DNA from 2 places in the Streptomyces sp. NBC_00086 genome. Region 2 is predicted to be linked to the other one. Evidence: predicted binding sites of a transcription regulator. Region 2 holds the regulator's gene; the other holds the start of a gene.
What was found. The regulator HrcA, encoded in region 2, represses chaperone genes, less so after heat shock. The targets are predictions, from matches to a motif close to TTNGCACTCNGNNNNNCNGAGTGCNAA.
Positions count from the first base shown of each region.

Region 1: groL (chaperonin GroEL) is a predicted target of HrcA. The motif match lies at 2,689-2,715, and genes of this name have one in related genera.

Region 1 is NZ_JAPELZ010000001.1:4,477,808-4,487,599, reverse strand. Features, by position in the region: gene OG276_RS20170 (phosphoribosylanthranilate isomerase) at 1-83, opposite strand, end outside; gene OG276_RS20165 (Uma2 family endonuclease) at 207-797, shown strand; gene groL (chaperonin GroEL) at 900-2,522, opposite strand; gene OG276_RS20155 (cold-shock protein) at 2,891-3,097, opposite strand; gene OG276_RS20150 (MoaD/ThiS family protein) at 3,503-3,781, opposite strand; gene thrC (threonine synthase) at 3,817-5,124, opposite strand; SAM riboswitch class I at 5,142-5,300, opposite strand; gene OG276_RS20140 (glucosyl-3-phosphoglycerate synthase) at 5,499-6,485, shown strand; gene OG276_RS20135 (hypothetical protein) at 6,523-8,364, shown strand; gene OG276_RS20130 (trehalose-6-phosphate synthase) at 8,401-9,792, shown strand, end outside.
Region 2 is NZ_JAPELZ010000001.1:5,606,212-5,616,003, forward strand. Features, by position in the region: gene lepA (translation elongation factor 4) at 1-1,167, shown strand, start outside; gene OG276_RS25195 (long-chain fatty acid--CoA ligase) at 1,423-3,315, shown strand; gene hemW (radical SAM family heme chaperone HemW) at 3,383-4,615, shown strand; gene OG276_RS25205 (DUF3097 domain-containing protein) at 4,804-5,601, opposite strand; gene OG276_RS25210 (MBL fold metallo-hydrolase) at 5,630-6,355, opposite strand; gene hrcA (heat-inducible transcriptional repressor HrcA) at 6,507-7,523, shown strand; gene dnaJ (molecular chaperone DnaJ) at 7,524-8,660, shown strand; gene OG276_RS25225 (nitronate monooxygenase) at 8,865-9,792, shown strand, end outside.

The DNA.
Region 1 (9,792 bases), 1.1 Mb from region 2:
ACGGCATCGGCCCCGGCGGCCACGGCGACCTCGACGTCGTGCGCGGTCTTGAGCCCGCAGATCTTGACGAACACATCAGTCATGTCTGCAGTCAACCAAAGGTCGGGGGGCTGGGGCGGTCCGTCCCATAGGCCGGGCACGGCGGTCCGCCCGCCGCTAGCCTGGGACGAGGCACACATTCAGGGGCACAGCACGCCATCCGGAGGATGACGGTGACGATCATGACCGAGCGGGCCACACCCATAGAGGCGCTGTCGGTGCTGCCGACATTCGAGGAGCTCCTGCAGACGGTTGCGGAGATGAACACGCCAGACGGCTTCAAGGCCGAGCTCATCCGGGGGAAGATCGTCGTGTCGCCGTTTTCCAAGCTGCGCTACTACCGGCCCATGCGAGCACTCCGGAAGCAGATCGAGGCCCACGCCCCTGAAGGACACGGCGCGGACACCGCACCCTTCCTCTTCCGGTTCTCGGCCTCCGAGCGCGCGTACGGGCCAGACCTGTTCGTTGCGGATGAGGCGGCCTTCGACGGGGAGGGCCGACACGCGGACGGTGCGGCTCTGTCCCTAGTAGCCGAGTTCACCTCGGTGTCCACGAGAGACGCCGACTGGAACGAAAAACTGGACGTGTACGGCCTGCTCGTCCCCGTCTACCTGGTCGTCGACATGCAGCACTCGGAGATCACCTGCTTCTGGGACCCCTCCCCTCACGGGTACCGCTCCCGCAAGACGGTCTCGTTCGGCCAGCCCCTGCACGTCCCGGAGCCGTTCGACTTCGACATCGACACCACCGGCTTCTAGGCCGTCGCAAACGCCCGAGGGCGGCACCCCCAGCTGGGGGTGCCGCCCTCGGTACGTGATGCGAACAGCCGATCTACCTTCGGGCCGGAGCCCGGGGGTGGATCAGAAGTCCATGTCGCCGCCCGGCATGCCGCCACCGGCAGCCGCGCCGGCCTTCTCGGGCTTGTCGGCGATGACGGCCTCGGTGGTGAGGAAGAGAGCCGCGATGGACGCCGCGTTCTGCAGGGCAGAGCGGGTGACCTTCGCCGGGTCGATGATGCCGGCCGCGATCATGTCCACGTACTCGCCGGTCGCGGCGTTCAGGCCCCAACCGATCTGCAGGTTGCGGACCTTCTCCACGACGACGCCACCCTCGAGACCACCGTTGACGGCGATCTGCTTGAGCGGGGCCTCCAGCGCGAGCTTGACGGCGTTGGCGCCGGTCGCCTCGTCGCCGGTGAGCTCGAGCTTCTCGAAGACCGAGGAAGCCTGGAGCAGGGCCACGCCGCCACCGGCGACGATGCCCTCTTCGACGGCCGCCTTCGCGTTGCGAACGGCGTCCTCGATGCGGTGCTTGCGCTCCTTGAGCTCGACCTCGGTCGCGGCACCGGCCTTGATGACCGCGACACCGCCGGCGAGCTTCGCCAGGCGCTCCTGCAGCTTCTCGCGGTCGTAGTCCGAGTCGGAGTTCTCGATCTCGGCGCGGATCTGGTTGACGCGACCCTGGACCTGGTCGCTGTCACCGGCACCGTCGACGATGGTGGTCTCGTCCTTGGTGATGACGACCTTGCGGGCGCGGCCGAGCAGGTCGAGACCGGCGTTCTCGAGCTTGAGGCCGACCTCCTCGGAGATGACCGTGCCGCCCGTGAGGATGGCGATGTCGCCGAGCATGGCCTTGCGACGGTCGCCGAAGCCCGGAGCCTTGACGGCGACGGACTTGAAGGTGCCGCGGATCTTGTTGACGACGAGGGTGGAGAGCGCCTCGCCCTCGACGTCCTCGGCGATGATCAGCAGCGGCTTGCCGGACTGCATGACCTTCTCCAGGAGCGGCAGCAGGTCCTTGACCGAGCCGATCTTGGAGTTGACGATCAGGATGTACGGGTCGTCGAGGGACGACTCCATGCGCTCCATGTCGGTGGCGAAGTACGCCGAGATGTAGCCCTTGTCGAAGCGCATGCCCTCGGTGAGCTCGAGCTCCAGGCCGAAGGTCTGCGACTCCTCGACCGTGATGACGCCTTCCTTGCCGACCTTGTCCATGGCCTCGGCGATGAGCTCGCCGATCTGGGTGTCGGCGGCGGAGATGGAGGCCGTCGAAGCGATCTGCTCCTTGGTCTCGACATCCTTGGCCTGCGCCAGCAGGGCGGCGGAGACGGCCTCGACGGCCTTCTCGATACCGCGCTTGAGGGCCATCGGGTTCGCACCGGCGGCCACGTTGCGCAGGCCCTCGCGGACGAGCGCCTGGGCGAGAACGGTGGCGGTGGTCGTACCGTCGCCGGCGACGTCGTCCGTCTTCTTGGCGACTTCCTTGACCAGCTCGGCGCCGATCTTCTCGTACGGGTCCTCGAGCTCGATCTCCTTGGCGATGGAGACACCATCGTTGGTGATCGTGGGGGCGCCCCACTTCTTCTCAAGGACGACGTTGCGACCCTTGGGGCCAAGGGTGACCTTGACGGCGTCGGCGAGCTGGTTCATGCCTCGCTCGAGACCGCGCCGGGCCTCCTCGTTGAACGCAATGATCTTGGCCATCTGAAGTGGTCCTCCCGGACAGCGGTGGAGTGCTCCCGGACCGCGCCCGCGCCCGCGACGGACGGCCTGCGTGCCCGGCGGTTTCTTCCCGCCGGACCCTGCGGGCCTCACTGACCCGGTCCTCGTATAGGTAGCACTCTCACCAGGAGAGTGCTAACGCCAATGATTAGCACTCGACCCCCCCGAGTGCAAGCGGCTTCGGGCAACCCGGGATGAACACCCGGACACCGCAAGGGCTCCGGAGCCGCCACGCACGAGGGGCCCGCATCCCGTGTCCAGGATGTGGGCCCCTCGTACATATGCCGTTGTGCCGTCGTACGCGGCCGCTGTGCGTGGCCCGTACGTGTCGGTGGTCGATCGCGGTCGGACTAGCCGGCGGCGAGCTTGACCATGTCCGCCTGCGGACCCTTCTGGCCCTGCGAGATCTCGAACTCGACCCGCTGACCCTCTTCAAGGGTGCGGTACCCGTCCATCTGGATGGCGCTGTAGTGGACGAACACATCCGCACCACCGTCGACCGCGATGAAGCCGTAGCCCTTCTCCGCGTTGAACCACTTGACGGTGCCCTGAGCCATGCCTAACTCCCCTATTACTGGCCCTTGCGCAGGACCGCACTTCGCGGTCCCGGGTCAGAACTTGCGCCGGAACGCCTCGACCGGGGCTGAATGTATCCGCACCGCTGCTGTCTGCAACAGGTCATTCCAACGAGAATTCTGGACACAGCGAAAGTTTGAAATAGGGTGAAAACCCAGAATATTCCAGGGCAACTCGGGCCGGACAAACCGCGCCAAGGGCCCATAGCGCACTTGCATGTTGACTCAATGTCAACCCTCTCGCGGCCCGCTCATATGCGGCGGGCAAGAACAGCGGAGGGGACTTCCCCAACTCTACCGCGCCCAATCAAGCAGAATTGCCCCCTCCGTTTGGTAACGGAGGGGGCAATTCAGTTTCCGCGAGGTCCTACGGGGTCACGCGAAGGCTCAGCAGCCGCCCGCGACGGCGGGGATGATCGAGATGCCGGCGCCGTCCGGAGTGGACGTCTGCAGCCCGCCCTCGAAGCGCACGTCGTCGTCGTTGACGTAGACGTTCACGAAGCGGCGCAGCTTGCCCTGGTCGTCCAGGACGCGCGCGGCGATGCCGGGGTGGCTCGCCTCCAGGGACTGGATGACCTCTTCGAGGGTCGCGCCCTCGGCGGGGACCTCGGCCTGGCCGCCGGTGTAGGTGCGCAGGATGGTGGGGATGCGGACGTTGACGCTCATGGTGCTACTGCCCTTCCGGTGTACAGGTAAGAAGATCAGGCCAGGTTGGCGGCGCGGAACGCGTCCAGGCTGGGGCGGATGGTGGCGGTCTGGCCACCACCTTCGGCCACCGCCTCCAGGGTCTTGAGGCCGTCACCGGTGTTCAGGATCACGGTGGTCAGCGTGGGGTCGAGCTGCCCGTTCTCGACGAGCTTCTTCGTCACGCCGACGGTCACGCCGCCCGCGGTCTCGGCGAAGATGCCCTCGGTCTGGGCGAGGAGCTTGATGGCCTCGACGACCTGCTCGTCGTTGACGTCCTCGACGAAGCCGCCGGTGCGGCGCGCGATGTCCAGGACGTACGGGCCGTCCGCCGGGTTGCCGATGGCCAGCGACTTGGCGATGGTGTTCGGCTTCTGCGGGCGGACCACCTCGTGACCGGCCTTGAAGGCGGTCGAGACGGGCGAGCAGCCCTCGGCCTGGGCGCCGAAGATCTTGTACGGCTTGTCCTCGACGAGGCCGAGCTTGATCAGCTCCTGGAGACCCTTGTCGATCTTCGTGAGCTGCGAGCCGGACGCGATCGGGATGACGATCTGGTCGGGCAGCTGCCAGCCGAGCTGCTCGCAGATCTCGTACGCCAGGGTCTTGGAGCCCTCGCCGTAGTACGGGCGCAGGTTGACGTTGACGAAGCCCCAGCCCTCGCCCAGCGGGTCGCCGATGAGCTCGGAGCAGAAGCGGTTGACGTCGTCGTAGTTGCCCTCGATGCCGACGAGGTCGCCACCGTAGACACCGGCCATGACGACCTTGCCCTGCTCCAGGTCGTGCGGGATGAACACGCAGGAGCGGAAGCCGGCGCGGGCGGCCGCGGCGCCGACGGCGCCGGCCAGGTTGCCGGTGGAGGAGCAGGAGAGGGTGGTGAAGCCGAAGGCGCGGGCGGCCTCGACGGCGATGGCCACGACGCGGTCCTTGAAGGAGTGCGTCGGGTTGCCGGAGTCGTCCTTGACGTACAGCTTGCCGGTGACGCCGAGCTCCTTGGCCAGGTTGGCCGCGTCCACGAGCTTGGTGAAGCCGGGGTTCAGGCTCGGCTTGGAGGCCACGTCCGCCGGGACGGGCAGCAGCGGCGCGTAGCGCCAGATGTTGTTCGGGCCGGCCTCGATGGCGGCGCGCAGGGCTTCCGGGTCGCCCAGCGGCAGGTCGTAGGCGACTTCGAGCGGGCCGAAGCACTCGGCGCAGGCGAAGATCGGGCCGAGCTCGAAGCCGGTACCGCACTCACGACAGGAAAGGCCGGTGGCGGGACCGAGATCGACAGAGGTGCCAGAAGCGTTTTCAACGGTTTCGGCAGAGGTTGCGACAGACTGTGCAGCCATGATGGCGAGGCCCTTTCTCCTCATCTTCCCCATGGCGCACTTCGCCATGAGACGGAATTGGCACCTTCCCTAGCCGGGGACCTCGCTGGCGGCGCTGGAATGCGCGATCGCGAGAACCGACTGGAGGGTTGCCGGGGCTTCAACGGGCCGTGTCCCTCTGCCCCTCTGGATGAGCGGTATGGCACCGGCACACGCGCTCTGTGGCGCGCCGGTGCGTTTGTACGCGGGGACCCCCGGCATGCGGTGGACCTTCGCGTTGTTCAAGACTGTAACCGAAGGCCCGGGTGGTTGAGACAGCCGTCCGAACCGCGAGATGGATCACATTTCGGTCCAAACCCATGATGAACCCAGTGATGAACCAGGGAGTGCTGAAGGTGCTGGAAGAGGTGGAGCGCTGGCTGGCAGACCGCTCCTGGTCAGCCGCCGACCGACCGCTCGGCCAGCTGCTTTCGGCCAAGCGGGCAGCGGGCACCACGGTCAGCGTGGTGCTGCCGGCGCTGAACGAGGAGGCGACGGTCGGCGCGATCGTCGAGGTGATCCGGCGCGATCTGATCGAGGGCCTGCCGGTTCCGCTGGTGGACGAGCTCGTCGTGATCGACTCCGGCTCCACGGACCGCACGGCGGAGGTCGCGGCCAAGGCCGGGGCCCGGGTGGTGCACCGCGACGAGGTCCTGCCGCGGATCCCGGCGGTGCCCGGCAAGGGCGAGGTCCTGTGGCGCTCGCTGCTGGTCACCACCGGCGACATCGTCTGCTTCGTGGACGCCGACCTGCGCGATTTCTCGGCCGCCTTCGTCTCGGGGATCGTCGGCCCGCTGCTGACCGATCCGGACGTGCGGTTCGTCAAGGCCATGTACGACCGCCCCTTCGGCCAGGAGTCCGGCGACCCGGCCGCCCTGGCCTCCGCCAAGGCCCACGGCCAGGGCGGCCGGGTCACGGAGCTGGTGGCCCGCCCCCTGCTCAACCTCCACTGGCCGCAGCTGGCCGGCTTCGTCCAGCCGCTGGGCGGCGAGTACGCCGTGCGCCGCGAGCTGCTGGAGCGGCTGCCGTTCCCGGTGGGCTACGGGGTGGAGCTGGGCCTGCTGGTGGACGCACTGCACACGGCCGGGCTCGACGCGCTGGCCCAGGTGGACGTGGGCGTACGGCTGCACCGCCACCAGGACGGCCAGGCCCTGGGGCGGATGGCCGCGGCGATCTACCGCACGGCGCAGGTACGGCTCTCGCGGGGGCACCTCGTACGCCCCGAGCTGACGCAGTTCGAGCGGGGCCCGGAGGGGTTCGTACCGCACACCTACGCCGTGGACACCGAGGAGCGGCCGCCGATGCTCGACATCGAGGAGTACGCGCGCCGTCGCGTGGCGTAACGCCCGAATCAACCCCTATCGGTCTAATTTCCCTTTCATGGGGTTTATACGTTTCAGACATGTATGGGGATCCGCCCTCGCGGTGGCCGGGGGCGCGGCGCTGCTGATCGGCTCGCTGAGCGGACCGGCCGTCGCGGAGGTGGTCTCCCCCTTCGAGAAGCGGTACGACGAGGCGCTCTACGGGGACTTCGTCACGCTCGGCAACACGGTGATGGGCTGCCCCCAGGCACCGCCCGCCGAGGCCGCCGAGTGCGCCGAGGTCCAGCGGGGCGGGGGCACGAAGAACAACAACGACTTCGTCGCCCGCCCGGTGGACGCGGCCGGGCTCGGGACGGCCACCGGCACCTCCAGCACCGGCCTGCTCACCGTGCCTCCGGGCGCGAAGGTGGCGTACGCGCGGCTCTTCTGGGGCGGCAACAACGGCGCGTACAAGCTCGGCTCGAACCTCATCGAGCGGTGCGACGTCTCCGGCGAGGACGTGCGGCGCGCCCCCGGTGACCCGCTGACCACCCGCCCGGTCGTCAAGGTCGGCTCGGGCGCCGCCCGGCCGGTGACCCTGTCGGACATGGTCGAGGACCCGGCCCAAACGGGCGGCCCGCACTACTACACGGGCGAGTCCGACGTCACCGCCGCCTTCGCGGACGTGGCCACCGGCTCGCCGGTCCCCGTGGCCGTCGGCAACATCTGGGCCCCTCAGGGGCGCGGCTGCGTCGCCGGCTGGTCCCTGACGGTCGTGTACGCGTACCCCGGCCCGAACGAGCACGCCCCCGAGCGGCGCAACGTCTACGTCTACGGCGGCCACGTGCTCCAGCGCTCGACCAGCCCTGACACCACGGTCAAGGTCTCGGGCTTCTACCGCACCGGCGACGGCCCGGTCCGCGCGAGCGCGACGGCCTACGAGGGCGACTGGAACACCAAGGGCGACCAGTTCCGGGTGAACGGCGCGAACATCACCAACCCCGCCAACGGGGCGGCCGACAACTTCTTCACCAGCTCGGCCGACGGCTCGCTGGAACCGAAGCACGCCAACAACCTCAGCATCGACGCGAAGTCCTTCGAGATCCCCGCGGCCTCGCTGCCGGCCGGGGCCACCTCCGCCGACCTGACGTTCCGCACGCGCGGGGACACGTACGTCATCTCGCAGTTCGCGCTGGCCGTGCCGGTGCCTGACCTGGAGGTGACGAAGACGGCCTCGCCCGCCAAGTCGGTCGCGCCCGGTGACACGGTGACCTACACGATCACCGCGAAGAACATCGGCAGCCTGGACTACCCGAACGCGAAGCTGACCGACGACCTGACGCAGCTGCTGGACGACGCGGCCTTCGACGGGGTGGCGACGGCGGACCTCGGTTCGGCCACGTATACGGCGCCCAAGCTGTCCTGGACGGGCGACGTCCCGCGGGGCAGGACGGCGACGATCACGTACAAGGTGAAGGTCAACGACCCGCTGACCGGCGACGGCAAGCTGACGAACCACGTGGTCGCGGAGAGTGGCCGCACGAACTGCGAGAACGGCTCGAAGGACCCGGCGTGCGCACCGGTCCCGCCGGTGATCACGACCCCGGACCCGTCGCCGTCGCCGAGCACCTCGTCCTCCCCGACGCCGTCCCCGTCGGCCTCCCCTTCACCCACCACGGTGCCGTCGTCCACACCCTCCACACCGTCCACACCGTCCGCGTCTCCCACCACCCAGCAGCCTCGACCGCTGCCGGAGACCCCCGCGACCCCGGGCGACGACTCCAAGGGCCCGCCGGGCGGGCACCTGGCCACCACCGGCTCCGACGGCCGGGAGCTGTGGCTGATGGGCACGGCGGCCGCCACGCTCACGGCACTCGGAGGTGTGGTCTTCCTCTCGGTCCGGCGTACGCGCAGGCGCTGACGTTTGACCGGAGTCGAGGCGGGCTAGGTTCGCCGCATGGCTTCCCAGGTGCTCGTCGCCGCGAATCGCGGCCCCCTCTCGTACGCCCTCGCCGCGGACGGCACGCTCAGTGCCCGCCGCGGCGGGGGCGGCCTCGTCTCCGGCCTCTCCACCGCCCTCGCGGAGCAGCCGGGGGCACTGTGGATCTGCGCGGCACTGTCGGACGCGGACCGGGGGGCGGTACGGCAGGGGGTGTCCGAGCCGGGCGTACGGATGCTCGACATCGACCCGGAGGTCTACGACGGGGCGTACAACGGCATCGCGAACTCGGTGCTGTGGTTCCTCCACCACCACCTGTACGAGATCCCGCGCGAGCCGGTCTTCGACGCGGAGTTCCGGCGGCGCTGGGCCTCGTACGTCACGTACAACGAGGCCTTCGCGGAGGCGCTCGCGCAGGAGGCGGCCGAGGGGGCGGCGGTCCTGATCCAGGACTACCACCTGGCGCTGGCCCCCGGGATGCTCCGGGAGCTCCGCCCGGACCTGCGGATCGGGCACTTCACGCACACGCCGTGGGCTGCGCGGGAGTTCCTGGACATGCTCCCGGCCGACATCCGGAGCCAGTTGGTCTGGGGGATGCTCGGGGCGGACCGGCTGGGCTTCCACACGCTTGGGTGGGCGGGCAACTTCCTCGCCGACGCAACCAGGGACGACGCACACGGCGTCGCGAACGCGTCCGTCCCGTTCGAGACCTCGGAGTACGAGGTGCGGCACCGCAGGAAGGCCGCGGACGGGCACGGATACGGGGAGCTCCGGTTCACCCACGTCACCGCGTACCCCCTCGGCGTGGACGCGGACGAGCTGCGCGCGCTCGCGCACCGGCCGGAGGTGGACGACAAGCTGGCGGCGCTGCGGGCGGAGGTCGGCGGGCTGAAGACGATCGTCCGGGTGGACCGCACGGAGCTGTCGAAGAACATCCTGCGGGGGCTGCTCGCGTACCGGGAGCTGCTGACGGTCCACCCCGAATGGCGGGAGCGGGTGGTCCACCTGGCCTCCGCCTACCCCTCCCGGCAGGACCTGGCCGTCTACCGGGAGTACACCGAGTCGGTGCGGGAGCTGGCGGCGGAGATCAACGCGGAGTTCGGCACGGCCGACTGGCAGCCGGTGATCGTCTCCGTCGAGGACGACTTCGCGCGGTCGCTGGCGGCGTACCGGCTGGCGGACGTGGCGCTGGTCAATCCGGTGCGGGACGGCATGAACCTCGTCGCGAAGGAGATCCCGGTGGTCTCGGAGGCGGGGTGCGTGCTGGTGCTGTCCACCGGGGCGGGGGCGTACGAGGAGCTCGGCGCGGACGCGCTGACGGTGAACCCGTACGACGTGACGGCCACGGCGGAGGCGCTGCACGCGGCCCTCTCGATGCCGTCCGCGGAGCGTGCGGACCGCACGAAACGC
Region 2 (9,792 bases):
GGCCAGCTCAACAAGCGCGAGCGCATCCGGATGATGTCGACCGGCGCCACGCACGAGCTGCTGGAGATCGGCGTCTCCTCCCCGGAGATGACCCCGGCCGACGGCATCGGCGTCGGCGAGGTGGGCTACATCATCACCGGCGTGAAGGACGTCCGTCAGTCCAAGGTCGGTGACACCATCACCAGCCTGCACAACGGCGCGACCGAGGCCCTCGGCGGCTACAAGGACCCGCGCCCGATGGTCTTCTCGGGCCTGTACCCGCTCGACGGCTCGGACTACCCCGACCTGCGCGAGGCCCTGGACAAGCTCCAGCTCAACGACGCCGCGCTGGTCTACGAGCCGGAGACCTCGGCGGCGCTCGGCTTCGGCTTCCGCGTCGGCTTCCTCGGCCTGCTCCACCTGGACGTGGTGCGCGAGCGCCTGGAGCGCGAGTTCGGTCTCGACCTGATCGCCACCGCGCCGAACGTGGTCTACCGCGTCGTCCTGGAGGACGGCAAGGAGGTCACCGTCACCAACCCGAGCGAGTTCCCCGAGGGCAAGATCAGGGACGTGTTCGAGCCGGTCGTACGGGCCACCCTGCTCGCGCCCTCCGAGTTCATCGGCGCGATCATGGAGCTCTGCCAGCAGCGCCGCGGCACCCTCCTCGGGATGGACTACCTCTCCGAGGACCGGGTCGAGATCCGCTACACGCTCCCGCTCGCGGAGATCGTCTTCGACTTCTTCGACCAGCTGAAGTCCAAGACGCGCGGGTACGCCTCCCTCGACTACGAGCCCACCGGCGAGCAGGCCGGCAGCCTGGTCAAGGTCGACATCCTGCTGCACGGCGACAAGGTCGACGCCTTCTCCGCCGTCTGCCACAAGGACGCCGCCTACGCCTACGGCGTGCGCCTGGTCGCCAAGCTGCGCGAGCTCATCCCGCGGCAGGCCTTCGAGATCCCGATCCAGGCGGCCGTCGGCTCCCGCGTCATCGCCCGCGAGACCATCCGCGCCATCCGCAAGGACGTCCTCGCCAAGTGCTACGGCGGTGACATCTCCCGTAAGCGGAAGCTGCTGGAGAAGCAGAAGGAAGGCAAGAAGCGCATGAAGATGGTCGGCTCCGTGGAGGTCCCGCAGGAGGCCTTCATCGCCGTCCTGTCCAGCGACGAGTCCGGCGGCAAGAAGAAGTAGCCGCAGCGACGGTCATCGGACGAGAAGCAGGCCCCCGCGCTCCGGCGCGGGGGCTTGTTTCGTTATGAATCGGCTGCCCGGGGACTCTTACGCGCCAGGCGGAGGGCCCCTAGTCTGATCAATGCTCGTTGGTTACTCGCCAGTTTTTTTGGTCGGATGCGGCCAAGCCCTGACTCAGCCACCCACCCTGACCCACCACCCAGTCAGTCCGCCCCTGTGATGAACAGGCCCTGCCGAGTGGTCCGGAGGATGTCCGTGAGCGACACACAGACCTTGATCGAGAACCGCCCGCCCACCGTGGCGACCCTCTTCCTGGAGCGTGTCGCCGCCACGCCGAACGGCGAGGCCTACCGCTATCCGGTGCCCGCGGCGGACGGCCGGGGCGGCCCGGACGACTGGAAGTCGCTGAGCTGGGGCCAGGCCGCCGAGCGGGTATTCGCCATCGCGGCCGGGATCATCGACCTCGGGATCCAGCCGGAGCAGCGCGTGGCGCTGTCCTCCAACACCCGTGTGGAGTGGATCCTCGCCGACCTCGGCGTGATGTGCGCCGGCGGCGCCGTGACCACCATCTACCCGAGCACGAACGCCGAGGAGTCGGCGTTCATCCTCTCCGACTCCGACAGCCGGATCCTGATCGCCGAGGACGCCGCGCAGCTGGCCAAGGCCCGCGAGCGCCGCGCCGACCTGCCCGAGCTCGCGCACGTGGTGGTCCTGGAGGCCGCCGACGCCGTCGCGGCCGACGGGGACCCCGAGGGCTGGGTGCTCTCCCTCGCCGACCTGGAGGCGCGCGGGCGGGAGTACCTCGCCAAGCACCCCGAGGCGGTCAAGGAGCGGATCGCGGCCATCACCGCCGACCAGCTCGCCACCCTCATCTACACCTCCGGCACCACCGGGCGCCCCAAGGGCGTGCGGCTGCCGCACGACAACTGGTCGTACATGGCCAAGGCCACCGTCGCCACCGGCCTGATCACCAAGGACGACGTCCAGTACCTCTGGCTGCCGCTCGCCCACGTCTTCGGCAAGGTGCTCACCTCCGGCCAGATCGAGGTCGGCCACGTCACCGCCGTCGACGGCCGCATCGACAAGATCATCGAGAACCTGCCGATCGTGCAGCCGACCTACATGGCGGCCGTCCCGCGCATCTTCGAGAAGGTCTACAACGGGGTCGCCGCCAAGGCCCGGGCCGGCGGCGGCGCCAAGTACAAGATCTTCCAGTGGTCCGTCGGCGTGGCCCGCGAGTACGCCAAGGTCACCCAGGACAACTTCCGCCGCACCGGCCGGGCGAGCGCCCCCTTCGGCCTCTCCACCAAGCACAAGATCGCCGACGCGCTCGTCTACTCCAAGCTCCGCGAGGCCTTCGGCGGCAACCTGCGCGCCGCGGTCTCCGGCGCCTCCGCCCTCGCCCCCGACATCGGCTACTTCTTCTCCGGCGCGGGCATCCACATCCTGGAGGGCTACGGGCTCACCGAGTCCAGCGCCGCCTCCTTCGTCAACCCCGGCGAGGCCTACCGCACCGGCACCGTCGGCAAGCCGCTCCCCGGCACCGAGGTCCGCATCGCCGACGACGGCGAGGTGCTCCTGCGCGGCCCCGGCATCATGCAGGGCTACCACCAGCAGCCCGAGAAGACCGCCGAGGTGCTGGAGGCCGACGGCTGGCTGCACACCGGCGACATCGGCGAGCTCTCCGCGGACGGCTACCTGCGCATCACCGACCGCAAGAAGGACCTGATCAAGACCTCGGGCGGCAAGTACGTCGCCCCGGCGGAGATCGAGGGCCAGTTCAAGGCGCTCTGCCCGTACGTCTCCAGCATCGTCGTCCACGGGGCCGACCGGAACTTCTGCTCCGCCCTCATCGCCCTCGACGAGCCCTCCATCCTGGTCTGGGCCGCCGAGAACGGCCTGGAGGGCAAGACGTACTCCCAGGTCCTGGCCGCCCCCGAGACGAACCGGCTCATCGAGACCTACGTCCAGACCCTCAACGAGGGCCTCCAGCGCTGGCAGACGGTCAAGAAGTTCCGCCTCCTGCCGCGCGACCTCGACGTGGAGCACGGGGACCTCACCCCGAGCCTCAAGCTGAAGCGGCCGGTCGTCGAGCGCGAGTTCAAGCACCTCATCGAGGAGATGTACGAGGGCTCCCGGGAGGCGTAGTCCGGGGCGCGGCCGCAGGCGCCGCGCACGCGTAAACGACCTTGGGGCAGTGCGGGACAATGGGCTCATGCCTTCCGCACTGCCCGACGGTGAACCCATGCCCGAAGACGGCTCGCTGCCGCTCCACGCCCTCGAGGGAGCGGGGGAGCGGCCGCTCGGGTTCTACCTGCACGTTCCGTACTGCGCCACGCGCTGCGGGTACTGCGACTTCAACACCTACACGGCCACCGAGCTGCGGGGCACCGGCGGTGTGCTCGCCTCTCGGGAGAACTACGCCGACACCCTGATCGACGAGGTCCGGCTGGCGCGCAAGGTGCTCGGGGACGACCCGAGGGCCGTGCGCACCGTCTTCGTGGGAGGCGGCACGCCCACGCTGCTGCCCGCCGGCGACCTCGTACGGATGCTCGCGGCGATCCGCGAGGAGTTCGGGCTGGCCGAGGACGCCGAGGTGACCACCGAGGCCAATCCGGAGTCGGTGAACCCGGAGTACCTGGCGGAGCTGCGCGCGGGCGGCTTCAACCGGATCTCCTTCGGCATGCAGAGCGCCAAGCAGCACGTCCTGAAGGTGCTGGACCGCACGCACACCCCCGGGCGGCCGGAGGCCTGCGTGGCGGAGGCGCGGGCGGCGGGCTTCGAGCACGTGAACCTGGACCTGATCTACGGGACGCCGGGGGAATCGGACGAGGACTGGCGGGCGTCGCTGTCGGCGGCGCTGGGGGCCGGGCCCGACCACATCAGTGCCTACGCGCTGATCGTGGAGGAGGGCACCCAGCTCGCGCGGCGGATCCGGCGGGGCGAGGTCCCCATGACGGACGACGACGTCCACGCGGACCGGTACCTGATCCTCGACTCGGTGATGGCCGAGGCGGGGTACTCCTGGTACGAGGTCTCGAACTGGGCCACCTCCGAGGCCGGGCGGTGCCTGCACAACGAGCTGTACTGGCGCGGCGCCGACTGGTGGGGGGCCGGGCCCGGGGCGCACTCGCACGTGGGCGGGGTGCGGTGGTGGAACGTGAAGCATCCCGGCGCCTATGCGGCTGCGCTGGCGGAGGGGCGCTCGCCCGGGGCCGGGCGGGAGCTGTTGTCCTCCGAGGACCGGCGGGTGGAGCGGATCCTGCTGGAGCTCCGGCTCGTGGACGGGGTGCCGCTGTCGCTGCTCGCGCAGGCGGGGCTGGCCGCCTCGCGGCGCGCCTTGGCCGACGGGCTCCTCGAAGCAGGCCCGTACGCGGCCGGGCGGGCCGTCCTGACCCTGCGGGGGCGGCTGCTGGCCGACGCGGTGGTCCGCGACCTGGTCGACTAGCCCCGTCCGGGGTGGGTAGCCCTGCGGGGCCGTCCCCTACCCGCCCTTCCACCGTTCCCCGGGCTCCGCCCGGACCCTCCCCCAGCTACCGCTGGGAGGTGCCCCCTGCCGCGTGCGGCGCCGTTCCCGGGGGCCAGCCCCCGGACCCCCGCGCCTCAAACGCCGGCGGGGCTGAATTTTCGCCGACTCTATGCCGTCACGTGGTCGATCAAGTGCTCCACCGCGCCCAGGAGGGTGGGCTCCAGGTCCTTGTACGAGGTCACGCGGGACAGGATGTGCTGCCAGGCGGCTCCGGTGTTCTCCGGCCAGCCCAGGGCGCGGCAGATGCCCGTCTTCCAGTCCTGGCCGGGCGGGATCACCGGCCAGGCGCGGATGCCGAGGGCCGAGGGTTTCACCGCCTGCCAGACGTCCACGTACGGGTGTCCCACGATCAGGACGTGCGGGGAGGTCACGGAGGCGGCGATGCGGGACTCCTTGGAGCCCGGCACCAGGTGGTCCACCAGGATGCCCAGCCGGGCGTCGGCGGCCGGGGCGAAGTCCGCGACGACCGAGGGGAGGTCGTCGATGCCCTCCAGGTACTCCACCACGACGCCCTCGATCCGCAGGTCGTCGCCCCAGACCCGTTCGACCAGTTCGGCGTCGTGGCGGCCCTCCACGTAGATCCGGCCCGCCCGCGCCACCCGTGCCCGGGCCCCGGGCACGGCGAGCGAGCCCGAGGCCGTACGGGCCGGGGCGGCCGGCCCCCGGGCCGGGCGGGTCAGGGTCACCACGGCGCCGTCCAGGAGGAAGGCGCGGGGTTCGAGGGGGAAGACGCGGCGCTTGCCGAAGCGGTCCTCCAGGGTGACCGTGCCCGCCTCGCAGGCCACCACCGCGCCGCAGAAGTCCGTACCCGCCACCTCGACCACCAGATCGGGATCCGCCGGCACCTCCGGGACGGGCTTGGCGCGCTTCCACTGCGGGGTCAGGTCGGGGGAGTACTCACGCATCCGGCCGAGGGTAGGAGAGCGGGCCGCCTCAGGGGGCCGACACGCCGAAACGGGTTGCCAGTGTGTCGCGTTGGGCACGCACGAAGGCCGCGTCGACCACCGCTCCGTGACCCGGCACGTACAGAGCGTCGTCCCCGCCCAGGGCCAGCAGCCGGTCCAGGGCCGCCGGCCACTGCCCGGGCATCGCGTCCGGACCCGCCTGCGGCTCGCCCGACTCCTCGACCAGGTCGCCGCAGAAGACCACCTCGCGCGCTCCGGGTACGAAGACGGCCAGATCGTGCCCGGAGTGCCCGGGCCCCACGTTCGCCAGCAGCACCTGCACCCCGCCCAGGTCGAGCGTCCACTCGCCCGACACCAGGTGCCGGGGAACCACCAGCAGGTCCGCCGCCTCGGCCGCCTCGGCCTCCGCCAGCCCCTGGCGGACCGCGTCCTCGCGCAGCTCCTCCCGGCCCGCCGAGAGCACGGCGTCCAGCCCGACCGGACCGTAGACCTCCACTCCCGCGAACGCCGCACCACCCAATACGTGGTCGAAATGTCCGTGTGTGAATGCGAGATGGGTCACGCGGCGGCCCGCCAGCCGCTCCGCCTCGGCCCGCACCGCAGAGCCCTCCCGAAGGCAGGATCCGGGGTCGATCACGAGGGCCGAATCCTCGCCCACCACCAGTCCCACGGTGCAGTCCCACACCGGCAGCCGCTTGCGGCCGACCCGTTCTGTGAGCTGTTCCCAGCCCGCCTCTTCCCAACGCAGGTCCATGCCGCGACGCTACCTTGGCGGGCCGCCCTTGCTACGGGCGTACCACCCCGCCGTACACTGACCGGGGGATCTCTGGCACTCGAACGCTCAGAGTGCCAGCAGGCAGAGCCTGCCGAAGCCGCGAACGACGGAAACGATGGAGGTGTGCGCGATGCTCAGCGAACGCAGACTCGAAGTGCTGCGCGCCATCGTCCAGGACTACGTCGGGACGGAGGAGCCGGTCGGCTCCAAGGCGCTCACCGAGCGGCACCGGCTCGGCGTCTCGCCCGCCACCGTGCGCAACGACATGGCCGTGCTGGAGGACGAGGGCTACATCGCCCAGCCCCACACCAGCGCCGGCCGGATCCCCACGGACAAGGGCTACCGCCTCTTCGTCGACAAGCTGGCGGGGGTCAAACCGCTGTCGACGCCCGAGCGCCGGGCCATCCAGAACTTCCTCGACGGGGCCGTGGACCTCGACGACGTCGTCGGCCGGACGGTGCGGCTGCTCGCGCAGCTCACCCGGCAGGTCGCCGTCGTCCAGTACCCGTCGCTGACCCGCTCCACCGTCCGGCACGTGGAACTGCTCTCGCTGGCCCCGGCCCGCCTGATGCTGGTCCTCATCACGGACACCGGCCGGGTCGAGCAGCGGCTCGTCGACTGCCAGACCCCCTTCGCGGACACCTCGCTCGCGGACCTGCGGGCGCGGCTCAACAGCATTGTCGTCGGCCGCCGGTTCACCGACGTGCCGCCGCTGGTGAAGGACCTTCCGGAATCCTTCGAGACCGAAGACCGGGTGACGGTGCGAGCCGTCCTCGACACCCTTCTCGAAACGCTGGTCGAGGAGGCGGAGGAGCGGCTGATGATCGGCGGCACCGCCAACCTCACCCGCTTCGGACACGATTTTCCCCTGACGATCAGGCCGGTGCTCGAAGCGCTGGAGGAGCAGGTCGTGCTCCTCAAGCTGCTGGGCGAGGCCAGTGAGTCGGGAATGGCCGTAAAGATCGGGCATGAGAACGCCTACGAGGGACTGAACTCCACGTCCGTCGTCTCGGTCGGCTACGGTTCGGGCGGCGAAGCAGTCGCCAAACTCGGCGTGGTCGGACCGACCCGCATGGACTACCCCGGAACGATGGGAGCGGTACGCGCAGTGGCACGTTACGTCGGACAGATCCTGGCGGAGTCGTAAGTGGCCACGGACTACTACGCCGTTCTCGGCGTGCGCCGCGACGCATCGCAGGACGAGATCAAGAAGGCATTCCGGCGGCTCGCGCGCGAGCTGCACCCGGATGTGAATCCCGATCCCAAGACGCAAGAGCGTTTCAAGGAGATCAACGCCGCCTACGAGGTCCTCTCGGACCCGCAGAAGAAGCAGGTCTTCGACCTCGGCGGCGACCCGCTGTCCTCCTCGGGCGGCGGCGGAGCCGGCGGCTTCGGAGCGGGCGGCTTCGGCAATTTCTCCGACATCATGGACGCCTTCTTCGGCCAGTCCTCGCAGCGCGGACCGCGCTCGCGGACCCGCCGCGGCCAGGACGCCATGATCCGCCTCGACCTGGAACTGGACGAGGCCGCCTTCGGCACGACCAAGGACATCCAGGTCGACACGGCCGTCGTCTGCACCACCTGCTCCGGCGAAGGCGCCGCCCCCGGCACCTCGGCGCAGACCTGTGACATGTGCCGCGGCCGCGGTGAGGTCTCGCAGGTCACCCGGTCCTTCCTGGGCCAGGTCATGACCTCGCGCCCCTGCCCGCAGTGCCAGGGCTTCGGCACCGTGGTCCCGACCCCGTGCCCCGAGTGCGCGGGCGACGGCCGGGTCCGCTCCCGCCGCAGCCTCACCGTCAAGATCCCGGCGGGCGTCGAGAACGGCACCCGGATCCAGCTCGCGGGCGAGGGCGAGGTCGGCCCCGGCGGCGGCCCCGCCGGCGACCTGTACGTGGAGATCCACGAACTGCCGCACCCGACCTTCCAGCGGCGCGGGGACGACCTGCACTGCACAGTCACCATCCCGATGACCGCGGCGGCCCTGGGCACCAAGTGCCCGCTGGAGACGCTGGACGGCCTGGAGGAGATCGACATCCGCCCCGGCACCCAGTCCGGCCAGGCGATCCCCCTGCACGGCCGGGGCGTCACGCACCTGCGCGGCGGCGGCCGCGGCGACCTGATCGTCCACGTCGAGGTCACCACCCCCAGCAAGCTGGACCCGGCGCAGGAGGACCTGCTGCGCCAGCTCGCCAAGCTGCGCGGCGAGGAGCGGCCGCTCGGCCAGTTCGCGCCGGGCCAGCAAGGCCTGTTCAGCCGTCTGAAGGACGCCTTCAACGGGCGCTGATCCGCACGCGCGGAGCACCGTAGGGGCGGCGTCCCGGCGGTGTACGAGAACACCTGCGAGCCCGGTCCGGGGATGCCCCGGACCGGGCTCGCGGCATGCGGGACGGCAGGGCGGCGGCGGTATTCGGGCACCCCGGTGAAGGGGACTATGCCAGGCGAATGCCGTGATTCGGTCCCGTGAGCGGGACATGGCACGATGCAGCACATGTCCTCCGCACCGAACGGTCTCTTCGCGTACCCGATCGTGCAGGCGCCCATGGCGGGCGGCGCTTCCTGCCCGCCGCTCGCGGCCGCCGTCTGCGAAGCGGGCGGACTGGGCTTCCTCGCCGGCGGCTACAAGACCGCCGACGGCATGTACCAGGAGATCAAGCGGCTGCGCGCGCTCACCCGCCGCCCCTTCGGCGTCAACCTCTTCCTGCCGCAGGCCTCCCACGTGGACCCGGCGGTCGTGGAGGCCTACCGCGGGCACCTCGCCAGCGAGGCCTCCTGGTACGAGATCTCCCTCGCCGACGAGGACATCATCGGCACCAGCGACGACGGCTACGACGCCAAACTGGCCATTCTCATCGAAGACCCGGTACCCGTGGTCTCGTTCACCTTCGGCCTGCCCTCGCCCGCGGCCTTCACCTGCCTGCGCAAGGTCGGTACGTACACGATCGCCACCGTCACCTCCGTCGAGGAGGCCCGCGCCGCGCAGGCGGCCGGCGCCGACGCCGTCTGTGTCCAGGGCGTGGAGGCGGGCGGCCACCAGGGCACCCACCGCGACGACCCGCAGGGCGACGGCACGGCCGGAGTCGGCCTGCTCGCGCTCGTCGCGCAGGTGCGCGAGGCCGTGGCCCTGCCGATCATCGCGGCGGGCGGCCTGATGCGCGGCTCGCAGATCGCCGCACTGCTCGCCGCGGGTGCGGAGGCCGCGCAGCTCGGCACGGCCTTCCTGGCCTGCCCGGAGTCCGGCGCGCACGCCCTGCACAAGAAGGCCCTGACCGACCCGCTGTTCGTCCGCACGGAGCTGACCCGGGCCTTCTCGGGGCGGCCGGCCCGCGGACTGGTCAACCGGTTCATGCGCGAGCACGGCCCGTACGCCCCGGCCGCGTACCCGCAGGTCCACCACCTGACCGCGCCGCTGCGCAAGG